DNA from 3 places in the Paenibacillus sp. FSL R7-0333 genome. Region 2 is predicted to be linked to each of the others. Evidence: riboswitches for the same ligand, from Rfam matches in the RefSeq annotation. Region 2 holds a riboswitch; each other region holds the start of a gene.

Region 1 (7,367 bases), 3.6 Mb from region 2:
TAAGGACTGGATGCCGGAGGAGAGACTGCTTACCCTGTGTGCGGCACTGCTGCATGATTTGGGGCATGGCCCATTCTCCCATTCTATAGAAGAAGCTTTCGAAATGGATCATGAAGACTGGACCTGCCGTATCATTCTGGAGGATACAGAGATTACGGCTATTCTGCGTGATGTGGCTGAAGATTTCCCCGGTAAAGTAGCCTCGGTCATCTCCAAAACCTATGAGCATGAAATTGTTGTCAATTTGGTGTCGGGACCACTGGATGCGGACCGGATGGATTATCTGCTCCGGGATGCATATTATACAGGGGTGAATTATGGAACCATCGACATCGACCGGATTCTGCGGATGCTGCGCCCTTATGACGGCCGGGTGGTTGTGAAGGAATCGGGGATGCATGCGATTGAGGATTACCTGATGTCACGGTACCAGATGTACTGGCAGGTCTATTTCCACCCGGTAACCCGCAGCTCTGAGATTATTCTCAGGCAGATTCTCCGCCGGGCCAAGGAGCTGGTGCAGCAGCAGCATGCCTTCCGCTTCATGATTGAGCCCTTAAGTGATCTATTCAGCGGAGAGGTAACGGTAGGGCAGTACCTGCTGCTGGATGAAGCCTTGATGCAGACTGCCTTCATGCAGTGGACGCTGGAGGAGGATGACATCCTGAGCGACTTGTGCAGCCGGTTTATCCATCGTAAACTGTATAAATATGTGGAGATGGAGCATTTGGATTCTGACACGATTGACGAAATCCGCCGCAGCTTCGCCGGTGCGGGACTCCGGCCCGATTATGATCTGGAAATTGATTATCCCACCGATCTTCCCTATGATGTGTTCCGTCCGGGAGACGGCTTTGACAGCAAGCAGATCCTGCTTCTGGACAAGCATGACCGGCTGAGGGAAATCTCCGAGGTCTCGGATATTGTTCGCTCTATCAGTGGTATTCACCGCGGCAGATACCATCTGTATTTTCCGCAGGACAGACTGCAGAAAGCCCTTCCACAGCTGCCGCCGTCCATCGCAGAGATTTTTGCCAAATAAGCAGATCAAGCTTGGAATTATAGATACAATAACAGGCCGAAAGGATGTAATGTAATGCAGTTATTCGACACCCATACCCATCTGGATGCTCCACAATTCGACGAAGACCGCGAAGAGGTCATTGCCAGGGCGCTGGAAGCCGGCGTCAGCAAGATGATCAACATCGGTTTTAACCGGGATACGATACCGACTACCATGCAGCTTGCCGAGAAATATGATTATATTTATGCAGCCGTTGGCTGGCATCCCCAGGATGCCATCACGATGAAGGACGGAGACCTGGAATGGATCGCCTCCTTATGCGCTCATCCCAAGGTGGTTGCCATCGGCGAGATTGGACTTGATTACTACTGGGATACCTCTCCTAAGGATGTGCAGCATGAAGTATTCCGCAAGCAGATCGGGCTGGCCCGAGAGCTGAAGATGCCGATCTGTATTCATAACCGTGATGCTCATGAAGATGTGATCCGCATACTCCGTGAGGAGAAGGCGGGCGAGGTTGGCGGCGTAATGCACTCCTTCTCCGGGAGCTGGGAAAGTGCCAAGATGTGTCTTGATTTGGGCTTCCATCTTTCTTTTGGAGGACCGATTACGTTCAAGAATGCCCGGGTGCCCAAAGAGGTGCTTGCCCAGACTCCGCTGGACCGGCTGCTGATCGAAACTGACTCCCCATATCTGACTCCGCACCCCTTCCGGGGCAAGCGAAATGAGACCGCTCATGTGAGGCTGGTAGCGGAGGCGGCCGCGGCAATAAAAGGGATTGAATTACAGGAATTGGCGGAAATTACGTATGCGAACGCACTGGAACGATTTGGGATACTCTGAAAACAGGAGTAAAAGCGGCGAAAAATGAAGTATAGCGGATATATTAAACTTTTATGACGGAAAAACGGCCGATTATTACAATATTTTAATCATTTTTTTACGTAAACGTGGTTGAATCGTCCTTTACAACATGTATCAAAACAGGATATCATCTTTTCAGTGCAGTGAGCTGTTGTAACTGTGACAGTCACTAATTTCATGGATCGTCTCGCTGAGTCTCCGTATGGAGAACGGGGGAACCAATAATGCGCTGCCGCATGAACGTACAAGAGTACTGGCACAGAATTGCCGCAGGCATTATTTGATTTCTTTACGTGGTCTTTGGGGTGAATTTGAGGGCAACCGCCGTGAGCGGGTGACCTGAGATAGGGCGTCTCTCTTATGTCCGAACCCGACAGCTAACCCCGTAAGCGCAAGTAAGAGAGGAAACCTCGTGCATAAGCATTCCGACGTATTCGACACCGGGAAGCCACGAAAGAGTCCTCTATGAGCTCTTTTTAGGCTTCTTTTGTTTTGAATAATGAGAATGCTCCCGGCATACTGTTATATAACAGATCTCCGGAGTAACTATGCCGAGCAGGCGATCCATGAGCAGGAAACGCTGAAGCAAGTGCGGGCGTATCCTGTTGCAAACTCAAACCTAGTTTCGTCAGAAGTGATACAGTCACCTTGAACTAACTTGGACGACGGGGCTATGTAAGGAGGATGGAGAGAGTGGGCGTATTCCAACCAGAGGTATCCCATGATTCGCAATCATCCAGCAGGTCTTTCGCATTACGGTTGAAGCAAGTGAATCCCCGCGTAGTTTTACTTGCCGGTGTGGCATCGATTGTTATCGCACTGTTAATACTGCTGTACGTACACGGTCAGAGCAAAAAAGAAATTACCCTAGTAATAGACGGACAGGTACAGACACTGGAGACGCGGGAAACGCTGTTCAGTGATGTGCTGGCTAAGGAACAGATTTCGCTGCAGGCGCATGATGAATTATCTATTGGCCTTAGTGATGAAATAAAAGACGGCGACCGTATCGTGATTAACACTGCGCAGAAGTTCGCTCTTACCGTAGACGGAAAGACCGAGACGTTATTTACGACCGAGGATACCATTGGTGAGGCCATCGACAAGCTGGGCTACAGCCTGGAAGGCTTAGACAAGATTTACCCTTCGCTAGAAACCGCAGTATCTGCAGACATGGAAATCAAAATTGTCCGGATTAAAAAGCATGTGGTTCAACGGACAACTAATTTGCCTTTCCGGGTCATTAAGACAGCAGACCCCTCATTGACCAAGGGAACCGTAAGAGTGGCACAGGCAGGTAAGCCTGGCGTAATGGTCCAGCACATCGAGAAGATCTATCAAGATGGCGAGCTGGCATCCATGCGCATGATCGGCAAGGAAGTACAGACGGTTACCAAGGACAAAATCATTGCCATTGGAACCAAGCCGCTTCCTAAGCCCGTCGTAGTTACTGCCAAAGTTTCCATACCTGTAACAACCTCCAAGTCATCTAAAGCCAGCGCAAAGGCCAGCAATGTTACCAGTAAGGCTGGTGTGGATTTCGAGTACAAAAGAATGATCAAAAACGTATCCATGACTGCGTATTCGTCTCAGGAACCGGGTATTGGAACACGTACTGCCTCCGGCACACGCGTAACGGAAGGCCGCACTATAGCTGTAGATCCTAGTGTTATACCGATTGGCTGGTGGGTGTACATTGAAGGATTAGGGTTTCGCCGAGCAGAGGATACCGGCGGTGCCATCAAAGGCAACAAGGTGGATGTCTATTACGATTCACTGAGCCATGCCCGTAATTTCGGCCGCAAGTCGCGCACACTCTATGTGATCGGACCTGTGAAGCCGGAGCTGAACTAAACGTAAAGTCTTTTGCAAATTAGCGGTTAATACGATATAGTGAGGGAAGCACTTACGAAATTTTAGAGAGCTGCCGCTCATCACTTATACATTCTTTAGCCAAAAAGAAGGGGAGCGAATCCTCTTCTTTTTGCGTTCTGGAGTAAGGAGTAAAAATATTTATGATTAAAGAGCTAATTGTGGTTGAAGGGAAAAGTGATACCGTTGCCGTTAAGCGGGCGGTTGAGGCCGATACGATTGAAACCGGGGGTTCGGCAGTGGATAACAGGGTCATTGCCAAGATCAAGCTGGCCATGGAGCGCCGGGGTGTAATCATTCTTACCGACCCGGATCATGCCGGAGAGCGAATCCGCAAAATCGTCGCGGCCAAGGTGCCGGGCTGCAAGCATGCCTTCATCCCGGAGAAGGATGCAACCCGCAAAGGAGATATCGGAATAGAGAATGCTTCGCCTGAGGCTATCCGCCATGCGCTGGAGCATGTACATACCTCCTTCGAGGGGGCGCCGCCCATCATTGGGCTGGATGAGCTTATGGCCGCAGGGCTGATGGTGCATCCCCGGGCGGCTGAGCGCAGAATGCAGCTTGGCAATCTGCTCGGTATCGGTTATTGCAATGGCAAGCAACTGTACAAACGTCTGGCGATGTTCGGCATTACCCGCGAAGAATTCGCGCAGGCCCTCGCCCAAATTGATCAGGGAGGCATTACTTCATGAGCGGTATCGAGAATATCTCGTCCCCAACAAGAACCAAAGCGATAATTCAGCGTTACGGATTCTCCTTCAAAAAAAGCCTGGGCCAGAACTTTCTGATCGATCAGAATATTCTGGACAAAATTGTGGATGCCGCCGGTCTGGACAGCACAGCCGGTGCGCTTGAGATTGGGCCGGGGATTGGAGCACTGACGGAACGGCTGGCGTTGACGGCCGGGGCCGTCACTGCGGTAGAGATTGACCGCAGGCTGATCCCGATTCTTAGGGATGTCCTGTCGCCTTATCCCCATGTAAAGATCCGTAATGACGATGTGCTGAAGGTGAATCTGCAGGAGCTGTTCGCTGAGGATTTCGCGGGCAGGGACCGGGTTAGTGTCGTAGCTAACCTGCCGTATTATGTGACTACACCCATCCTCATGAAGCTGCTGGAGGAGAAGCTGCCGCTGGATAATATCGTGGTCATGATCCAGAAGGAGGTTGCCGAGCGTATGGCGGCGTCTCCGGGCGGCAAGGAGTATGGCAGCCTGAGTATTGCCGTCCAGTATTACAGCGAGCCTGAGCTGGTCTGTATGGTGCCGCGTACGGTGTTCATCCCGCAGCCTAACGTGGAATCAGCTGTGATCCGGCTGAAGGTCAGAGAACGTCCTCCGGTGGAGGTAGCCGACGAGCAGCATTTCTTTGGTGTGGTTCAGGCGTCCTTTACCCAGCGGCGCAAGACGATTGCCAATAATCTTAAGGCACGATTCTTCCCGGAAGAAGGGCGGGAGCGCCTGGAGGCGCTGCTCTCCGAAGCCGGCATTGAACCCTCGCGGCGCGGAGAGACGCTTAGCATTGAAGAGTATGCGCGGCTCAGTGCGGTTCTTCTGGCTGCAGGCATCGCATAGAATACAGAAAACCCTCCCGGCGGATGAACCAACCGGGGCCTTTGCCCATAACATGGGGTAGAGGTGGTGTTGTAATGAATCTAGGAGACTTGGTCATTCGTAAATCCTATGGCGGCGATGTGACCTTCCGGGTAGACAATATATTGCAGAATAGAGCAGTCATTAAAGGCACGGAGTTCCGTCTGCTGGCGGATTCCCCGCTGGAGGATCTGGTGCAGGTGCCTCCTACACGGGTTACCGAGCGGGGAGCGCGTGCGCAGATCAAGGCAACAGAATCTCTAACCTGGTTGCGTAAAGACCGGCAGGTGCAGAGCCAGCGAAGCGGAGAGAGCGTGTCGGGGTCCACGGGAACCTGGGGCCCATCTCCGAAGGAAGCGGCTTATTTTGAAGTGCCGGGTAAGGTCCTGCATTTGGATGGTGATGCACTCTATCTGAAGAAGAGCCTGAGCCTCTACGAGCAGCTGCGCATACCGGCTGAGGGACATCATGTCAACGAATCCAAAATGGCGGAGACGCTGTACCGTCTGCTGCCCCGTGTGCGTCCCGATATCGTAGTGATTACCGGCCATGATGGAGTACTTAAGCAACAGCAGAATTATGATCTGTACAGTCTGAGCAGCTATAAGAATTCACAGAATTTTGTGGCAGCCATCCGGGTGGCCCGTGAATATGAGCGGAATTTCGATGCTTTGACGATCGTAGCCGGAGCCTGCCAGTCGCACTTCGAGGCTCTCCTGGGCAATGGTGCCAACTTCGCCAGCTCCCCGGGCAGAATACTCATTCATGCCCTGGACCCGGTGTATATCGCGGCCAAGGCCTCTTTTACCTCTATCCGGGATACGGTGAACTTAAGCGATGTACTGAGCCATACGATCAGCGGCAATCAGGGGATGGGCGGAATAGAGACGCGGGGCAGCTTCCGGATCGGAATGCCTCAGCTGCAGAACCTGGCTACGCTGAAGGTAGCTCCTTCGGTGCTATAACCGGGTAAGTGATAACTGAACAGGCGGAAGGAATAGGGTAAGCATTCGTGCTTATCCTATTTTGCTGCCACGGAAGCCGCTTATGACACAAGATGGGTCAGGGAGGAGCCAGTCATCATTACTGATAACAAGGTGCTTAAGTCAGGAATTTCCCCGCCTAAAAAAATTCCGTTGACAACTTTTTTCTCATCATCTATAATTATTTATTTAATTTGACAAGTGGTTATGGAAGTTGTATAATGGACAAGGAAAGAGGTGGTCGTCAGGTAATGGCTAATAACGCGCTGTTAGAAATTAAACGCAGTCTTGAAGCTCACGTCGGTCATAAGATCACGTTGCGGGCTAACGGTGGCCGTCGGAAGACCGTTGAACGCACCGGTGTCCTGGAAGAAACGTACCCTTCTGTATTTATTGTCAAACTCGATCAGGAGCAGCAGACCTTCAAGCGTGTCTCCTATAGCTATGCCGATATACTTACTGAATCTGTGGAAATCACAGTTACCGAAGACGATGGGCAGATGCGGATTATGTATATCAAAGCTTAGCGTCATGACAGTCTCCCTGCGGGGGGGCTGTTTTTTGATAGAATTTTTATGTTTTGGGGTCCCCGCAAAGTACCTGAGTCATCACCTACGCTAAAGCCCCACTTTGTGGGGTTATTTTGCATGTAGGGGGTCTTCCTGAATGATGCTGCATGACACTGGCCTCCCGGCTGCATACTACATAGGCAGTACGTTCATCATAGAGCAGCATACAAGGGAGGCATTCGTAATGAGCCGCAGAAGACGAAGCATGATGTCGGAGGAATTGAAGACGGAGCTGGCCAAGGAGCTTGGGTTCTACGAAACGGTTGAGCAGGAGGGCTGGGGCGGAATCCGGGCAGTCGATGCCGGGAATATGGTGAAACGGGCGATTCAGCTGGCAGAGCAGGCTGCTGCGCGGAAATTGTAAGCGGCTATAGCGGTGTCATGCCGCACCGGGTATCGCCTGCGGGCGGTACCTTTTCTGCTTCATAGAACCGGATGTATATTTAATGGACTTCACTGTC
Region 2 (7,367 bases):
GCGAAGAACTGGGGAATTATAAGGCGATACTATACAGCGAACGGGATGAAGCTGCCGTACGGGAAGCCATAACGCGCGCTTCACGGGGGCAGTCCTCCAAGCTGGAGCTGAAGGTACGGAGCAAAGGCGGGGAGCAGCTGATCTGTAGTGTCACCGTCTTTCCTTTGCTGCATCATACGGAGCAGTGGGTCTATATTGTGGCCGAGGATGTGACTGCCCTGATGAAGTATCAGTATGAGCTGCTGGAGGCCAGGGATGCCGCGGAGAGTGCGGTGACGATGAAAAGCGAGTTCCTCGCCACCATGAGCCATGAGATCCGCACGCCTCTGAACGGCATTATCGGCGTCAACCAGCTGCTGGCCGAGGAGATCAGCAATCCTGAGCATCTGGAGCTCCTACGGCTTCAGAGTACAAGCAGCCATGCTCTGCTGCATGTGATGAGCGATATTCTCGATATCTCCCGGCTGGAGGCGGATGCCCTCTCGCTGAACAAGGATTCTTTCGGGCTAAAGGCGCTGCTCCAGGGCTGTATGGACTTGTTCAAGGTGAGCACACAAGACAAGCCGTTATCTCTGGAGCTGGAGATCGAAGAAGGGCTTCCGGACAAGTTCACCGGGGACCCTGCGCGTATCCGCCAGATTCTGATCAACCTGATCGGCAATGCGGTGAAATTCACGCCATCCGGCACGGTAACAGTTAAAGTGGAGTCCTATGGCGTCAGGGAGACCGCTCAGGCGCTGCAATTCATGGTGCGCGACACCGGCATTGGCATCTCACCGGATAAGCTGCAGCTGCTCTTCCAGTCCTTCTCACAAGTGGACGGGTCGCATACCCGCAAGTACCCGGGTACGGGTCTGGGGCTTGCGATCTGCAAGAAGCTGGTGGACCTGATGCAAGGAGAGATCTGGGCAGAGCCGGCAGAAGGGGGCGGCACACAATTCTTCTTCAGAATTAAGCTGCAGTCGCAAGAGGATTCCCCGGAAGTATTTTTCGGCAAGGATACAGGGGAGGGGGAGTCAGCAGAGGAGAATGAAGCCGTATAAGACAGCGATTGCCAACAAGAGAGTTAACATTATATAATTTGAAAGTAACTATTCTTTTATCACGACAGTCCAGAGGACGGAAAGGAACTCTCTTTGAGCAAAACGAAAAAGAACCGTGTCATGGCTCCCCAAATGAGCAAGCAGGAGAAGCGCAGGGCAGAGCAGGAGCAGCAGAAGCAGAAAACGAGAATTCTGATCGTGAGTACGGTGGCCATCGTTATTATTATTTTTGTAGGCTTATTCATGCTTGCTTCCAAGGACTCTTCGCCTGCCGGCACAGACAGCACGCCGGTTGCCTTCAATTACAGTGAAATGATGCGGCTTGGCAAGGAGGATGCTCCGGTCAAAATAGTGGAATTCGGCGACTTCAAATGTCCGGCTTGCGCCCAGTTCACCGGTGTCATCAAGCCGCAGATCGTTCAGGGCTATGTAGATCAGAATAAAGCAGCCTTCTATTTCGTGAATCTGGCCTTCATCGGTAAGGATTCGAGAACGGCCTCCCTGGCAGCCCTATCGGTGTATCATCAGAACCAGGAAGCGTTCTGGAAGTACTTCGATGCGATCTATGCCAATCAGGGGAATGAAGAGGAGGAATGGGCTACGCCTGACTTCATGGTGAGTCTCGCCAAGCAGCTGGAACTGCCGGTGGATTATGATCTGCTGCGCAAGGATATTGATGACCGCACCTATGAGAAGGAGCTGGACCGGGATATTCAGCTTGGCTCCGATACGGGCGTAACGAATACGCCATCCTTGTACGTGAACGGCATCAAGGTGAAGGAGCCTTTCAATTTGGAGGCGATTGACGCCCAGATTCAGGCAGCAGCAGCGGGAGCAGGGGCCGCCCAATGACCGCCTTCTCTGCCTTCTGCCGGCGTAACTGTCTCTACTTGGCCTGGTTCGTCTGTGTGGTTGCTGTAGCGGGAAGCCTGTATCTCAGTGAGGTCCTGCATTACGAGCCCTGCAAGCTGTGCTGGTTCCAGCGGATCTTCATGTACCCGCAGCTGTTCCTGCTGGGGATCGCCACCTACCGGGCGGACAAGCGGATCATTCCTTACGTGCTTCCCCTTAGTCTGATCGGCGGGAGCATCTCTATTTATCATTATGCGGAGCAGAAAATTCCGGCGCTCAGCAAGGTGCTTCCCTGCACCATCGGCGTACCGTGCAACAAGGATTATCTGAACTGGTTCGGATTTATAACGATCCCTCTGCTTGCACTTATAGCCTTTGCCTTAATCTCCATTCTGCTCTGGACAGGACGCAAAGAGGAGCCGGCAGAGTAAGAAGCTGACGGGCAGAAGGAAGAGAAGAGAATACCCTTAATTTTAGCAAAAAATAATAGGCAAAAACCCTGTAAAATCACGTGGTAAAGGGATAATGAAAGAGAATGAAAGATCAAGACATACCGGATGATGGATTTGGTTGTTTTGAGTGCTTTTCATTCTTTTTTCATTTGTTTCCACGCTTTACGGAAGACGTGTTGTAGCTTAATATTAGTCCTTGTGAGAAGTTGAATATGCGCTGAATTTTCCGGAAGGAAAAACGGGGGAACCACACTTTGGCCAAGGCCAAAAGGGGTGAATCGGAGCAGGCTACCTGACCTGTAACCGTAGGGCTACCACAGTCCGAATCCGCCAGCTAACCTCGTAAGCCACTAGTGGGATAATGACCATGCACACTAAGGCATGCGGATCATTTCCGTATGCTTATTTTGGTGCCTGCATTTATGAAATCCACTTATGAAAACAGCGCAGGGAAAGCCCATTTCAACTTAACCAAGAGAGGAACTGTTACTACAATGGTAAGCAAGGTAAAACGACTATTGATCGGGCGTCCGATGAAGTCGAACGAACTCGATCATGAAAAGTTATCCAAGGTGAAAGCACTGGCTGTCCTGTCTTCTGATGCGCTCTCGTCTGTAGCCTACGGAACAGAACAAATTCTGATTGTACTGGTGGCCGCCGGGTTCACCGCTATCTGGTACTCCTTGCCAATTGCATTAGCCGTATTGGGCCTGCTGGCTATTCTGATTCTGTCCTACCGGCAGACGATCTTCGCTTATCCCCAAGGCGGGGGCGCGTATATTGTCGCCAAAAGCAATCTAGGGGTTCATACCGGCTTACTGGCCGGCGGCTCTCTGCTGGTGGATTACATTCTGACGGTGGCGGTAAGTGCCTCGGCGGGGACGGATGCAATCACTTCAGCTTTTCCAAGTCTGCATAATCATACTGTCCTCATAGCGGTATCTGTTATCGTGCTCTTAACAATTGTTAACCTGCGGGGAGTGACCGAATCGGCCTCCTTCATCGCTATCCCGGTCTATCTGTTCGTTGTTTCCATCTTCGTGCTCATCATCTCGGGGGTCTTCAAATATATGACCGGCGGCGCCCATGCCCATGTTCCTGAGATTGGCTCGGCGGTATCGAACGTGAGTATGTTCCTGCTGCTGAAGGCCTTCAGCTCCGGCTGTTCGGCTCTGACCGGGGTAGAAGCGGTCTCCAATGCTATTCCTAACTTCAAAGCGCCCGCGGAGAAAAATGCAGCCAAAACGCTGATGCTCATGGGCCTCATTCTCGGGGTAATGTTCACAGGTATTACGCTGCTCGCTTACTGGTACGGTATCATGCCTGATGAGAAGGCCACGGTGGTCTCACAGATTACCGAATCTACCTTCGGCCGCGGCGGACTGTACTTCTTCATTCAGGGGATTACGGCGGTTATCCTGTTCCTGGCAGCCAATACGGCGTACTCAGCCTTCCCGCTGCTGGCGTTCATGTTCGCCAAAGACAAATATCTGCCCCATGCCTTCATGGTGCGCGGCGACCGGCTGGGCTTCTCCAACGGTATTATTTTCCTCGGTGTCATGTCGGCTGTGCTGGTGGCGGCGTTTCACGGGAATACGGAAGGACTCATTCCATTATATGCAGTAGGGGTATTCATTCCGTTCACGCTGTCGCAGCTGGGCATGATGGTCCAATGGTACAGAACGAAGCCGAAAGGCTGGCAGAGCAAGTTCGCCGTCAATACGGTGGGGATGCTCACTACATTAACGATCACCCTGATTTTCATAATCACTAAATTCTCCAGCGTGTGGATGGCCTTTATCTTCCTGCCGGCTGTTATCATCGTGTTCCACCGGATTCACCGCCATTATATGAATATTGCCGATCAGCTGCGGATCTGTCCGGCTACCGATAAGCCTTGTATCAAAGGAAGCACCGTAGTCGTTCCGGTCGCCGGTGTGACTCGCGCTGTACTGCATTCGATCAGCTATGCGAAGTCATTGACCGATAATGTGGTCGCTGTATATGTGGGCTTCGATGAAGAAGAGATTCACAAGATGGAGCAGAAGTGGGAGGAGTGGAACCCCGGCGTACGCCTAATCGTCCTGCGCTCCCGCTACCGCAGCATTATCCGCCCGCTGGTGAAGTTCATCGATACAGTAGAGTGGAAGACCTCTTCAACCGATCATATTACCGTCCTGATTCCGCAATTCGTGACCAAGCACTGGTGGCAGGCGGTGCTGCATAATCAGACCAGCCTGTTCATCCGCTCTTATCTCATGAATCAGAAGGACATTGTCATCGCCACGGTTCCTTTCCATCTGCATAAATAATATAGAAGATTATAGGAAGACGGCTGTTTCTGCTTGATGCGGAGACGGCCGTTTGGTCGTTATTATAAGTTATTGGTTGACATAGAGAATGAGAATCAATATCATCAGTATAGACAAGATGAAGGTAACAGGGCTTTTGCCAATCATGAGGGTAACATACTGGAGGGGTATTCAATGTTTTCGTTCAACCTGCAAGGATCAAGAAGCGGGAAGCTGGCGGTGGCCGGACTTATGACTACAACACTGCTGCTGTCCGCTTGCGGAAATAATAATAGCAACGCAGGCAGTAACGGTGGATCAGGCACCGCACCTGCGGCAACCGCAGAAGCGACTGCGGAGGCCACAGCGGTACCTGCAGCAACTGCAGCACCCGCTGTGGAGAAGACCGTAACGGATGCAATGGGACATAAGGTGACCGTTCCCGCTAATCCGCAGCGTGTAATTGCTTCTTATCTGGAGGATTATCTGGTAGCACTCGGCGTGACTCCGGTTGCCCAGTGGTCTACGAAGAATGGTACTCAGGCTTACCTCGCTGCTGAGCTTAAGGATGTTCCGCCGATCAGCTATGACCTGCCGCTTGAAGCGGTTACCAGCTTCACGCCGGATTTTCACATCGTCCAGTCGGAGGGCTCGGTTCAGAACGGTCTTTATGACCAGCTGAATAAGATTGCACCAACCTATGTACTCGGCGATGAGGTCAGCAGTGACTGGCGTGCGGCCTTGCTCAAGATCGGTGAGCTGCTCAATAAGACACCGGAAGCGGAGAAGGCTATTGCAGACTATGACCAGAAAGCGGCTTCGGCCAAAGCGGCTGTATCTGAGGCGATTGGTGATGATTCAGTAGCGGTCCTGTGGCTGGTGTCTAAGAATTTCTTCATCGTGGACGAGACCCGCAGCAGCGGTGCGGTATTGTATGGCGATCTTGGAGTGAAGCTCCCAAATCTCGTGACCGACATTCCTGCAGAATCCAGAGCACCGTGGAACCCGATTTCACTGGAGAAATTATCTGAGCTGACTGCAGAGCATATCATTCTGGTGAATAGTGACAAGGCAAGCGGAGCTGAGATTACAGAAGGTGCAGTCTGGAAGGGAATTCCGGCCGTTAAGGCAGGGAATGTTCATGAATTCGGCAAAGATACCAGTTGGCTGTACAGCGGCCCTATAGCCAATTCCAAGACCATCGATGATATTCTGAGCAGTTTTGTAAAATAGGTTCTTTACCGGCCGGAGAATAGTGCAGGCTTTTATATCCTCAGGATATAGAAGCCTGCCTCTTTTTTAAGTTGAACAATATTCATATCTTTGCGATAATGAGAATCATAATCATCTATATTTCCCTAATAATCCTGATAAGGAGACGGCATATGGCTTCATCCACAGATTCTGCTCTACAAGCTCCTTCTGTTGAAGGGAACACATCTGTCCGGTCGCGGCCGCTTGCCGCTGCTGTTATTCTGGTGCTGGGAATAGCAGCGATTGTCTTCGGCCTGATGGTATCCGTATCGGTCGGTGCGGCGGATATCCGGCTGGTTACCGTATGGGAGGCGGTGTTCCGGTTTAATCCGGAGCTGCCCCAGCATCAGGTCATCCGGGAGCTGCGGATTCCCCGGGCTGCCGCAGGAGCGCTGGTCGGCGCATGTTTTGCCGTTGCCGGTGCGATTATGCAGGGGATGACCCGCAACCCGCTGGCGGATTCCGGACTGCTTGGTCTTAATGCAGGTGCGGGCGTTGGACTGGCCCTGGCTTTTGCCTTCGCGCCAACATTATCCTTCGCGTACATCATGCTGTACTGCTTCCTTGGAGCGGCTGTGGCCTCACTGCTGGTATTCGGGATCGGTTCGCTCTCCCATAGCGGATTGACCCCGCTTCGGCTGACCCTCGCCGGTGCGGCAGTAAGCGCCATGCTGCTGGCGGTCAGCCAGGGCATTGCTATCCTGTTCAGCCTCTCCCAAGATATCGCCTTTTGGATGGCCGGGGGGATTGGCGGAGCGAGCTGGAAGCAGCTGCAGGTAATATCTCCTTGGGTCGCGGCGGCCCTGATCGGTGCGCTGATGTTGTCGCGTTCGATTACGCTACTGAGCCTGGGCAGGGATGTTGCAGCAGGTCTCGGACAGCGCACCGGTCTGGTACAGACTGCAGGGATGATTATTGTCGTCATCCTCGCCGGAGCGGCAGTCTCCACGGTGGGGCCGATCGCTTTTGTCGGATTAATGATTCCGCATATTACGCGTTACCTCGTCGGGGTTGACTACCGCTGGATTATTCCCTGCTCAGCAGTCCTTGGAAGCATTCTGGTCCTGGTGGCCGATATTGCGGCCAGGATGATTAATGCGCCATACGAAACACCAATAGGTGCCTTAATTGCAGTATTCGGCGTACCGTTCTTCATCTATCTGGCCAGCAAACGCAAGGGGGAGCTGAAATGAACCGTTCCACCTCATTCCCCCCGGCCAAACCACGCCATTCCAGAGAGGCTGGTATTCTGACACTGCTTGCTGTGCTTATCGTCATTCTGTTTCTGGTCAGTATGAATACCGGCTTAATGCGTCTGTCACCGCTCGAAGTTCTACATACCCTATCCGGCAACGGCACCAAGCAGCAGCAGCTGATTTTGTTTGATTTCCGGCTGCCGCGCATCGTGATCTCCTTGCTGATTGGTGCAGGCTTCGCGGTAGCCGGTGCAATTCTGCAAGGCTTGTCGCGTAATG
Region 3 (7,367 bases), 3.7 Mb from region 2:
GCCGGTTGGCATTACCTCTACTACAGAAGCGCATATTCAAGGCAATATTGTTGATTTCATAGGGCATGAGGAGCGGATTTTCCCGATCGGGCGGCTCGACAAGGATTCAGAGGGATTGATTCTGCTGACCAATGACGGTGACATTGTTAACAAAATATTACGCTCAGAAGGCAGGCATGAGAAGGAATATGTGGTCACTGTAGATCGACCCGTCACGCCTTCTTTTCTGACCGGTATGTCCACCGGCGTGAAAATTCTGGGCAGCAAGACACTTCCCTGTGAAATTACGCGTATTAGTGAACGGGTATTCCGTATCGTGCTGACTGAGGGCAAGAACCGGCAAATTCGCCGCATGTGCAGCGCCTTCGGTTATGAAGTCCGGCGGCTGCAGCGCATCCGGGTAATGAATATCCGACTTGGCGCACTGAAGACCGGAGAATGGCGGGAGCTGTCCCAGGAAGAGAAGCAGGAGCTGGGGGCTATGCTGAACTATCAGCTGCAATAAGATTATAATGCCCATACCTATAATAAGAGCTGCTCCGATAGACCCTGGTAGGGCCGTTCGAAGCAGCTCTTATTTATTTCATTACTATTCAGGGAGCTGTTACATTAGAGACATCCGTTGTCTCCGCAGCAGCGTCCTTATATTTACGTAGGATGGATACTTCTACCCGGCGGTTCTTGGCCCGCCCGGCAGCCGTAGCATTGGTAGCGATGGGGTGGTATTCGCCAGAGCCGGTCGGGCTGAACTTCGTCGGGTCCAGGTTGGGATTGAGCAGCAGAATCTTCATGAACTCCAGGGCGCGATCTACGCTAAGATCCCAGTTCGAGGAGTACGTGCTGTTGGAGATCGGAATATTATCGGTATGCCCCTGCACCAATACTTCATAATCGGGAAATTGCTGCAGCATGTTAGAGATCGACTTGGCCAGCTGGCGGGATTCGTCCTTCACTATAGCCTGTCCCGAAGCGAACAGGGCATTGTCACTAATCGTGATCATCAGCTGGGACTGATTCAGCTTCGTGCTAAGCAAGTCAGTCATCCCGTTGTTCTTGATGTACTGGTCGAACTGCTTCTTCAGCTTCTCCAGATCCTCCTGCTCCTTGGCACGGAGCTTGGACAGATCGGAGGTGCCGGTGTTCTTGGCAATCACACTGTTCATCTTATCCTGCTTGCCCTGGTCCAGCTGGGAGCTGGTTGGGGAATCCGACCGGTACTCCAGGACGCCGCCGCCGCCGCTGAGCGCTGAATTGAAGGCTTCAGCCATTTGCTGGAACTTCACGGCGTCCGTAGCGCTCATGGCGTACATAACCAGGAACAGAGCAACAAGCAGGGTCATCAGATCAGAATAGGGAAGCAGCCAGGATTCATCGGCATGCTCTTCATGTTCCTCATGCCTAGTCTTTTTGCTCACTGGAAGCCCCCTCCTTCTCGCTAAGCTTGGCACGCTCGGACGGAGTCAGGAAGACAGACAGCTTCTGGTTAATGGCAATGGTAGACACCCCAGACTGAATGGAGAGCAGACCCTCGACCATCATCAGGCGGACTTCAATCTCGCGTTTGGATATCCGCTTCAGCTTGTTCGCCATAGGGTGCCACATGACATAACCGGTGAATATCCCGAGCAGGGTTGCAATGAAGGCACCGGCAATCGCGTGGGCCAGGACGTCCATGTTACTCATATCCCCCAAGGCGGCGATCAGCCCGATAACAGCCCCGAGTACCCCTAGTGTAGGGGCATACATCCCGGCCTGGGAGAAGATCAAGGCTCCGGCTTTATGTCTGTCTTCAGTGGCATGAATATCTTCCATTAATACATCACGGACGAACTCCTGATCATTGCCGTCAATAATCATCCGCATGCCGTTACGGAGGAAGTTATCTTCTATTTCATCGACATTGGACTCCAGAGCGAGCAGCCCTTCGCGGCGGGTAATGGAAGCCCATTCCATGAACATGGTAATCAGTTCGGGCTTACCGACCATCTTTTTCTTCGTAAACAGGATCTTCAACAGCTTAGGGAAATTCTTGACTTCCGACATCGGAAAGGCCATGAAGATAGAGGCAGCCGTGCCAAGAAAAATAATGACATAGGCAGCGGGGTTGTTCAAGCTTGCAAGCGGAGCATGCTTGAGTATCATCCCCCAGATTACTGCGATCAGACCAAACACCAGGCCTAGAATTGTTGAGATTTCCATTTATGCACCTCGTCCATGAGAATTAAGAAGTGATCGACTAACCGCGTAATTCGTCCTTGAACCGCGGGAGAACACTCTGTTCGTAACCAAATCACGTATATTCTTCTTTATCGACATCATTCCCTTTTTTGTGAAGTGATTTTTTCGGCTATAATAGATAAGGTAGGTTATTATTCATCAGCGAAGAAAACGGAGTGATTGATGTGGGAGTTAAGCATGGCAGGGATTACGGTGAAATTCTGGTTGAACTGACAGGAGCCGTTGGACGGATTGCAGACGGGTACATTTTTTTTGAAATGGAGCCTGAAGAGTGGACGAATCTGCCGGAGGAATCGAGGCAGGAGGTCTGGGAGGCGCTTGCGGAAGACCTGTTCTACGCGCTGGGCAACGAGCCGGTCATTCAGGTGGGCAGCGGAGTTGTGATGTACGATAAAGAAACACACCGCATTAATATTCTGCTGGGCGATGAGGATCTGGCTTCAGTCGTTCTTGTATAAAGCAGGGGAAAAATGCGGCAGCGGGTTTGTCCCGGGCATCCGGCCATGTTAAAATTGGAAGTGGAGTACTAATTGCTGGGATGTCAGAATACATTTAATCAAAAATCTTTGGCCTGGCACATCCCTTGGACTTTCAGAAGCTGAGGGATGTTTTATTTGAAGGAAAGAGCAGGCTCAAGAAACCGTTAACTTAGCAAGGGAGGAAACGAATTGCAATTAACTGAGGAACAACTGCAGGAGCAGATCGGCAAGCTTGAGGGCTGGAAGCTGGAGAGGGATAGGCTGGTGCGCAAATATATGTTCAGTGAATATATGAAGGGAATTGCCTTTGTGGATGAGGTAGCGACAATTTCGGAGGCCTTTGACCATCACCCGCATATCACCATTGATTACAAGACGGTTGTTCTGCGGCTGGCTGCAGATGTGGAGAAGCTTGATCTCCGCCAAGCGCATGAATTTAATGAGGCATTCGAGAAGACCCGCTAGAGGACAAGGCCCCTATGGAGACAACAGGAATATCTAATTAATAGAAATGCCCGTGCAAGGATCGTTCGTTATCCTCGTCACGGGCATTATACATTTAGAATGAGGAGCAAGGTGTGAGTACAGGTTGCGGATTATTTCTTCTCGGCCAGCCATAGGGCTACATTCGCAATCTCTTCAGGGGCCAGCCTGTCTTTGAAGGGAGGCATCTGTCCGCGGCCCTTGGTGACTATGCTGTAGATCTGAGCTGCGTCATGCGAAGCGCCTTCCTGCTGCAGGCTGGGTCCCGCCCCGCCCTGAAGCTGGTCTCCGTGGCAGGAGATACAATTGGCCTTCACTGTGGCTTCTGCGCCCGCAGCGTCCAGCACAACCTCCGGCATGGTCGGCTTGTTCTGCTCCGCCACCTCGGATTTACCGGGTAGGGTAAACATTAAGATTACTGCAAAGGCACAGGCGGCAAAAAACAAACCGCTCATGATCCATTTCTGCATCTGCATCCGTCCCTCCATGTGAGCTGCTGTCTCCATTATAGCGGATGGTGAAGCGTTATCATAGTATGTGTGTCAAAAAAATGAACACAAATGATCCATTTTTTGCAAATCCCTCTTGTCTCCGGTGCTATTCCTCATAGACCATGCAATAAAAAGGCTTATTGCCGGTCGGAGTGCGGCGTTCATAGGTATCCGTTATAGTGAACCCGCATTTCTGGTAGGCGCGGATGGCGCGCTGGTTCCAGGTCAGCACCTCCAGGTCGATCTCACATTCCGGGTAACGCGACCGTGCTGCCTGCACAATAGCCTTCATGAACAGATGCCCCATTCCATGACCGCACAGATCGGGCTGCATTCCGACTCCAAGCCGGACTACCCCCTCCATCGGAAAGAGCTGGGCGAAGCCGCACAGATCCCCCTCTCCATTCACAACCGACACATATTGCTCGCTGCGCAGCTGCGGGTCTCCGAACTCCACGCCCAGCGCCTGCATCTGCTCCCAGGACATCCAGCCGTAAATATTATACGGAGGCTTGTAGCTCCACTCACAGATCTCAGCGGCATGCTGCGGCTCCATAGGCACCACATAAAAGGTTAGCGGGGAGCTAATCATTAGGGGAGGCCTCCTTCCAAGGGACATAAATTCATTTCTTCTATTAATTATATACAAAAACAGCCAGTTTCGACGCAATTTCCTTACGGAAATGCAGGAACTTGACAAACGGCAAAATATATTTTCCGAAAGCGCAGAATCAGTGTTTTACAAATATAGAGAGGGGTAAGTAATTTTATAGACAAAAAAAGCCCTTCTCCAAGATTTCGGCAAAAATCTCGGAAGAGAGCGTTAGGTTACAAAGGATTATTGTACATCATCGTTGTCTTGGGAATCCGAAGCTACAGTCTTGTAGGCATCTGTACTCATGATTCGCTTGGCGCCAACGTAGCGGTTGACGTAATAGCTGTCACTCAGCGAACTGATGGTTACACCACGTGAGGAAGAGGCATGGGCGAATTCGCCGTCACCAACATAAATACCAACATGGGATATGCCCTTACCGCTTGTATTGAAGAATACAAGGTCGCCCGGTCTCATCTCGTCACGGGACACGGCAGTGCCCATCTGATATTGGGAGCCGGATTGATGGGGCAGGTTAATGCCGATCTTATCAAAAACATACATTGTAAATCCGGAGCAATCAAACCCGTTAGTTGATGTACCGCCGGACACGTATTTGGTTCCGATGGCTTTGTCGATCACTTTATCCATTTTGGAATCCGCGAAAGCGCTTCCTGCTCCGATGGTGAAGATAATGGACAAGCTTAGTACTGCGGCTGCTAGCTTCTTCTTCAAAAGTAAATACCCCTTCCAATGCCTACGAGGTTAGCTTAAGGGTTCGGTTGAAGGTCCCCTATGACCCCTCTTAGAATAGGAGGTCAATTCACCCAAAGTGGTTCCCCCGTTTCCCTAATTCATTAGGGAACTCGGCACGACTGTTGATTAGGATTAGCGGTTCATTCAATACATGACAAAACCTTTGTTAAAAGCGATTCAATAATTACAAAAATGTTACTAAAAGATCACTGCGATAATTGTAACAAAGACTAAGGCGCTTGGCAATCACTTATAACATATTAATGCATCTTTTTTGCTGTTTTTTAGAGTTATAGCCCTTTCGAAAGACTCATATCTATGCGCAGGGGTTAATTTATATGATAATTTCTTTATTTTTGCAAGAAAATGCTGTTTCAAGGCTGCGAATTCGGTGTAAAAGGTAGAATAAGGAAAAGGAAAAACCCGGAAATGATTACGGCAATAATCATCCCGGGCTCGTATAAGTTACATTTAGTTGTTAGAGGCTGAAATATTCGGGGTATGCTTCAAGGGTTCAATCGTAAGCGACAGCTTGGTAGGCTGTTGTGCTCATTACTCGTTTGGCGCCAACGTAGCGGTTGGCCCAGTAGGACTGGCTCATCGAACTGATGGTTACACCACGTGAACTCGAGGACTGTGCGAACTTCCCGTTTCCAACATAAATACCGACATGGGACACTCCGTTACCCAGGGTATTGAAGAACACGAGATCACCGGAACGCAGATTGCTCTTGGATACACTTGTTCCAACTTTGAACTGTGCTTTGGAGGTACGGGGCAAGGTAAGCCCGACATTCTTGAACACATACTTGGTAAATCCGGAACAGTCGAAGCCGCTGGTGGTTGTGCCCCCGGTTTTATACGACGTTCCAATGGTTTTTGAAATCACAGTATCCATTTTGGAATCTGCGAAGGCACTGCCCGCTCCGAGTGTGAATACCATCACAAGACCCAGCGCTGCTGCGGTGCATTTTTTCTTGAAATTCTGACTAATCAAAAGATGTACTCCTTCCAGGGCCTGCGAGGTTAGCTTAAGGATTCGGTAGAAGGTTCCCCTATGACCCCTTTAAAGCGAGATCAATTCACCCAAAATATGGTTCCCCCACTTCCCGGTGCAGGGAATTCGGCGTTTTATGCACCAGAACAGTGACTTATCGGTATTGCTTAAATTGCAAGAGTTACGGAATATTTTGCTTGAAAGATTACAACTTTGTTACTACTGGTACAGCCATCATTGTATCAGAGGATTTCCCCTTTTGCAAATGCTTTTGTCCTCTGTTCAAGCAAAAAAGAGTCCCGCTCCCGGATAGAGGGGCTGTGACTCTCTTTAGTATGCCGCTTCAGCAGCTTATTATTGTGGAAATGATTTACTGGACCAGAGGTGGTATTGGGCAGCGATTCCCCACATATCGAACAGCGTGGAGGGCAGCGGAGCTGCCTGGCGGAGCATAAGGGCCGGCAATCCGGGATAGAACAGAGCAGAGGCGCTGCAGAGCAGAATTACGGCCAGGCTTCCCGCCCCCAGAACGATGGATATACCGATCGAAGGCATCAGCATCTTCAGGCAGATCAGCAGTGAGGAGAACATGCCGGTACCGGCGGTATAGCCGAATTGCATATAGAGCAGAAGCTTGCGGACAAGGAAGAGATAGAGCAGCCAGCCCAGCACATAAGGCACCAGCTTCAGCAGAAGCTGGACATCGAGAACGCCGCTGAGCAGATGACGGTACATACGCGGAAGCAGCCAATAGAGCGGCAGGAGGGTTAGCGCCCATTCGATGAGGCTGAACACCAGCACCGGCAGCCCATATTTTCTCATTCCGGGAAAAAAGAACAGTCCCCGCGCTCCGTCGCGCTCCTGGTGAAGCTCGTGCAGCAGCCCTGCACGGATAAAGGGAGTCACCAGCAGCCTTAGCACTGTCAGCGCAAGCAGCATCCACAGCCAGTGCTGGACGGCGGAGTCGGTGCGCAGCGCGGTCTGCCCCTCGATATAATACAGCAGCCTGCCTATTCCGCTGCCGCCGGCATTCGCATCCGGGTAGCGGAGCAGGACGGGGACAACCGCGCTTTTAATGAATTTGTACAGGAAATATCCCCAGAACAGCCGGTAGATAAATAGCAGAATCAATATATAGAATTGCTCTTTCATGCTGATCCAACCGCGGGCAATTGAACTTTTCACCATTCCTTCACCTCACCAGACAAGAGTTCCGAGCAGGGTTTCAAGCAGAGTTGATGCACTAAGCGTCCAGCGGGAGAGTGTACGCGGCTCAAGCTCCGCCATTCTGAAATTATTAAGATGCCTGCTCTCCAGCAGAATGGAAT

What was found. Region 2 has a riboswitch for cyclic di-AMP ahead of MKY86_RS15890 (APC family permease). Riboswitches for the same ligand answer to the same signal wherever they lie in the genome.
Region 1: another riboswitch for cyclic di-AMP. It lies ahead of MKY86_RS32045 (3D domain-containing protein); the one in region 2 lies ahead of MKY86_RS15890 (APC family permease).
Region 3: another riboswitch for cyclic di-AMP. It lies ahead of MKY86_RS32395 (C40 family peptidase); the one in region 2 lies ahead of MKY86_RS15890 (APC family permease).

Annotation. Positions count from the first base shown of each region.
Region 1 is NZ_JBBOBZ010000001.1:7,436,908-7,444,274, forward strand. It holds gene MKY86_RS32035 (HD domain-containing protein) at 1-1,042, shown strand, start outside; gene MKY86_RS32040 (TatD family hydrolase) at 1,097-1,867, shown strand; cyclic di-AMP (ydaO/yuaA leader) riboswitch at 2,067-2,295, shown strand; gene MKY86_RS32045 (3D domain-containing protein) at 2,582-3,742, shown strand; gene rnmV (ribonuclease M5) at 3,904-4,455, shown strand; gene rsmA (16S rRNA (adenine(1518)-N(6)/adenine(1519)-N(6))-dimethyltransferase RsmA) at 4,452-5,336, shown strand; gene yabG (sporulation peptidase YabG) at 5,411-6,319, shown strand; gene veg (biofilm formation stimulator Veg) at 6,589-6,864, shown strand; gene MKY86_RS32070 (small, acid-soluble spore protein, alpha/beta type) at 7,091-7,270, shown strand.
Region 2 is NZ_JBBOBZ010000001.1:3,811,500-3,818,866, reverse strand. It holds gene MKY86_RS15905 (sensor histidine kinase) at 1-1,043, shown strand, start outside; gene MKY86_RS15900 (thioredoxin domain-containing protein) at 1,137-1,895, shown strand; gene MKY86_RS15895 (disulfide oxidoreductase) at 1,892-2,326, shown strand; cyclic di-AMP (ydaO/yuaA leader) riboswitch at 2,553-2,712, shown strand; gene MKY86_RS15890 (APC family permease) at 2,842-4,659, shown strand; gene MKY86_RS15885 (ABC transporter substrate-binding protein) at 4,834-5,871, shown strand; gene MKY86_RS15880 (FecCD family ABC transporter permease) at 6,024-7,085, shown strand; gene MKY86_RS15875 (FecCD family ABC transporter permease) at 7,082-7,367, shown strand, end outside.
Region 3 is NZ_JBBOBZ010000001.1:7,505,801-7,513,167, forward strand. It holds gene MKY86_RS32360 (pseudouridine synthase) at 1-505, shown strand, start outside; gene MKY86_RS32365 (flagellar motor protein MotB) at 594-1,415, opposite strand; gene motA (flagellar motor stator protein MotA) at 1,399-2,199, opposite strand; gene MKY86_RS32375 (hypothetical protein) at 2,403-2,696, shown strand; gene MKY86_RS32380 (4a-hydroxytetrahydrobiopterin dehydratase) at 2,907-3,182, shown strand; gene MKY86_RS32385 (c-type cytochrome) at 3,314-3,670, opposite strand; gene MKY86_RS32390 (GNAT family N-acetyltransferase) at 3,798-4,283, opposite strand; gene MKY86_RS32395 (C40 family peptidase) at 4,530-5,021, opposite strand; cyclic di-AMP (ydaO/yuaA leader) riboswitch at 5,026-5,168, opposite strand; gene MKY86_RS32400 (C40 family peptidase) at 5,557-5,985, opposite strand; cyclic di-AMP (ydaO/yuaA leader) riboswitch at 6,043-6,181, opposite strand; gene MKY86_RS32405 (hypothetical protein) at 6,394-7,227, opposite strand; gene MKY86_RS32410 (M1 family aminopeptidase) at 7,237-7,367, opposite strand, start outside.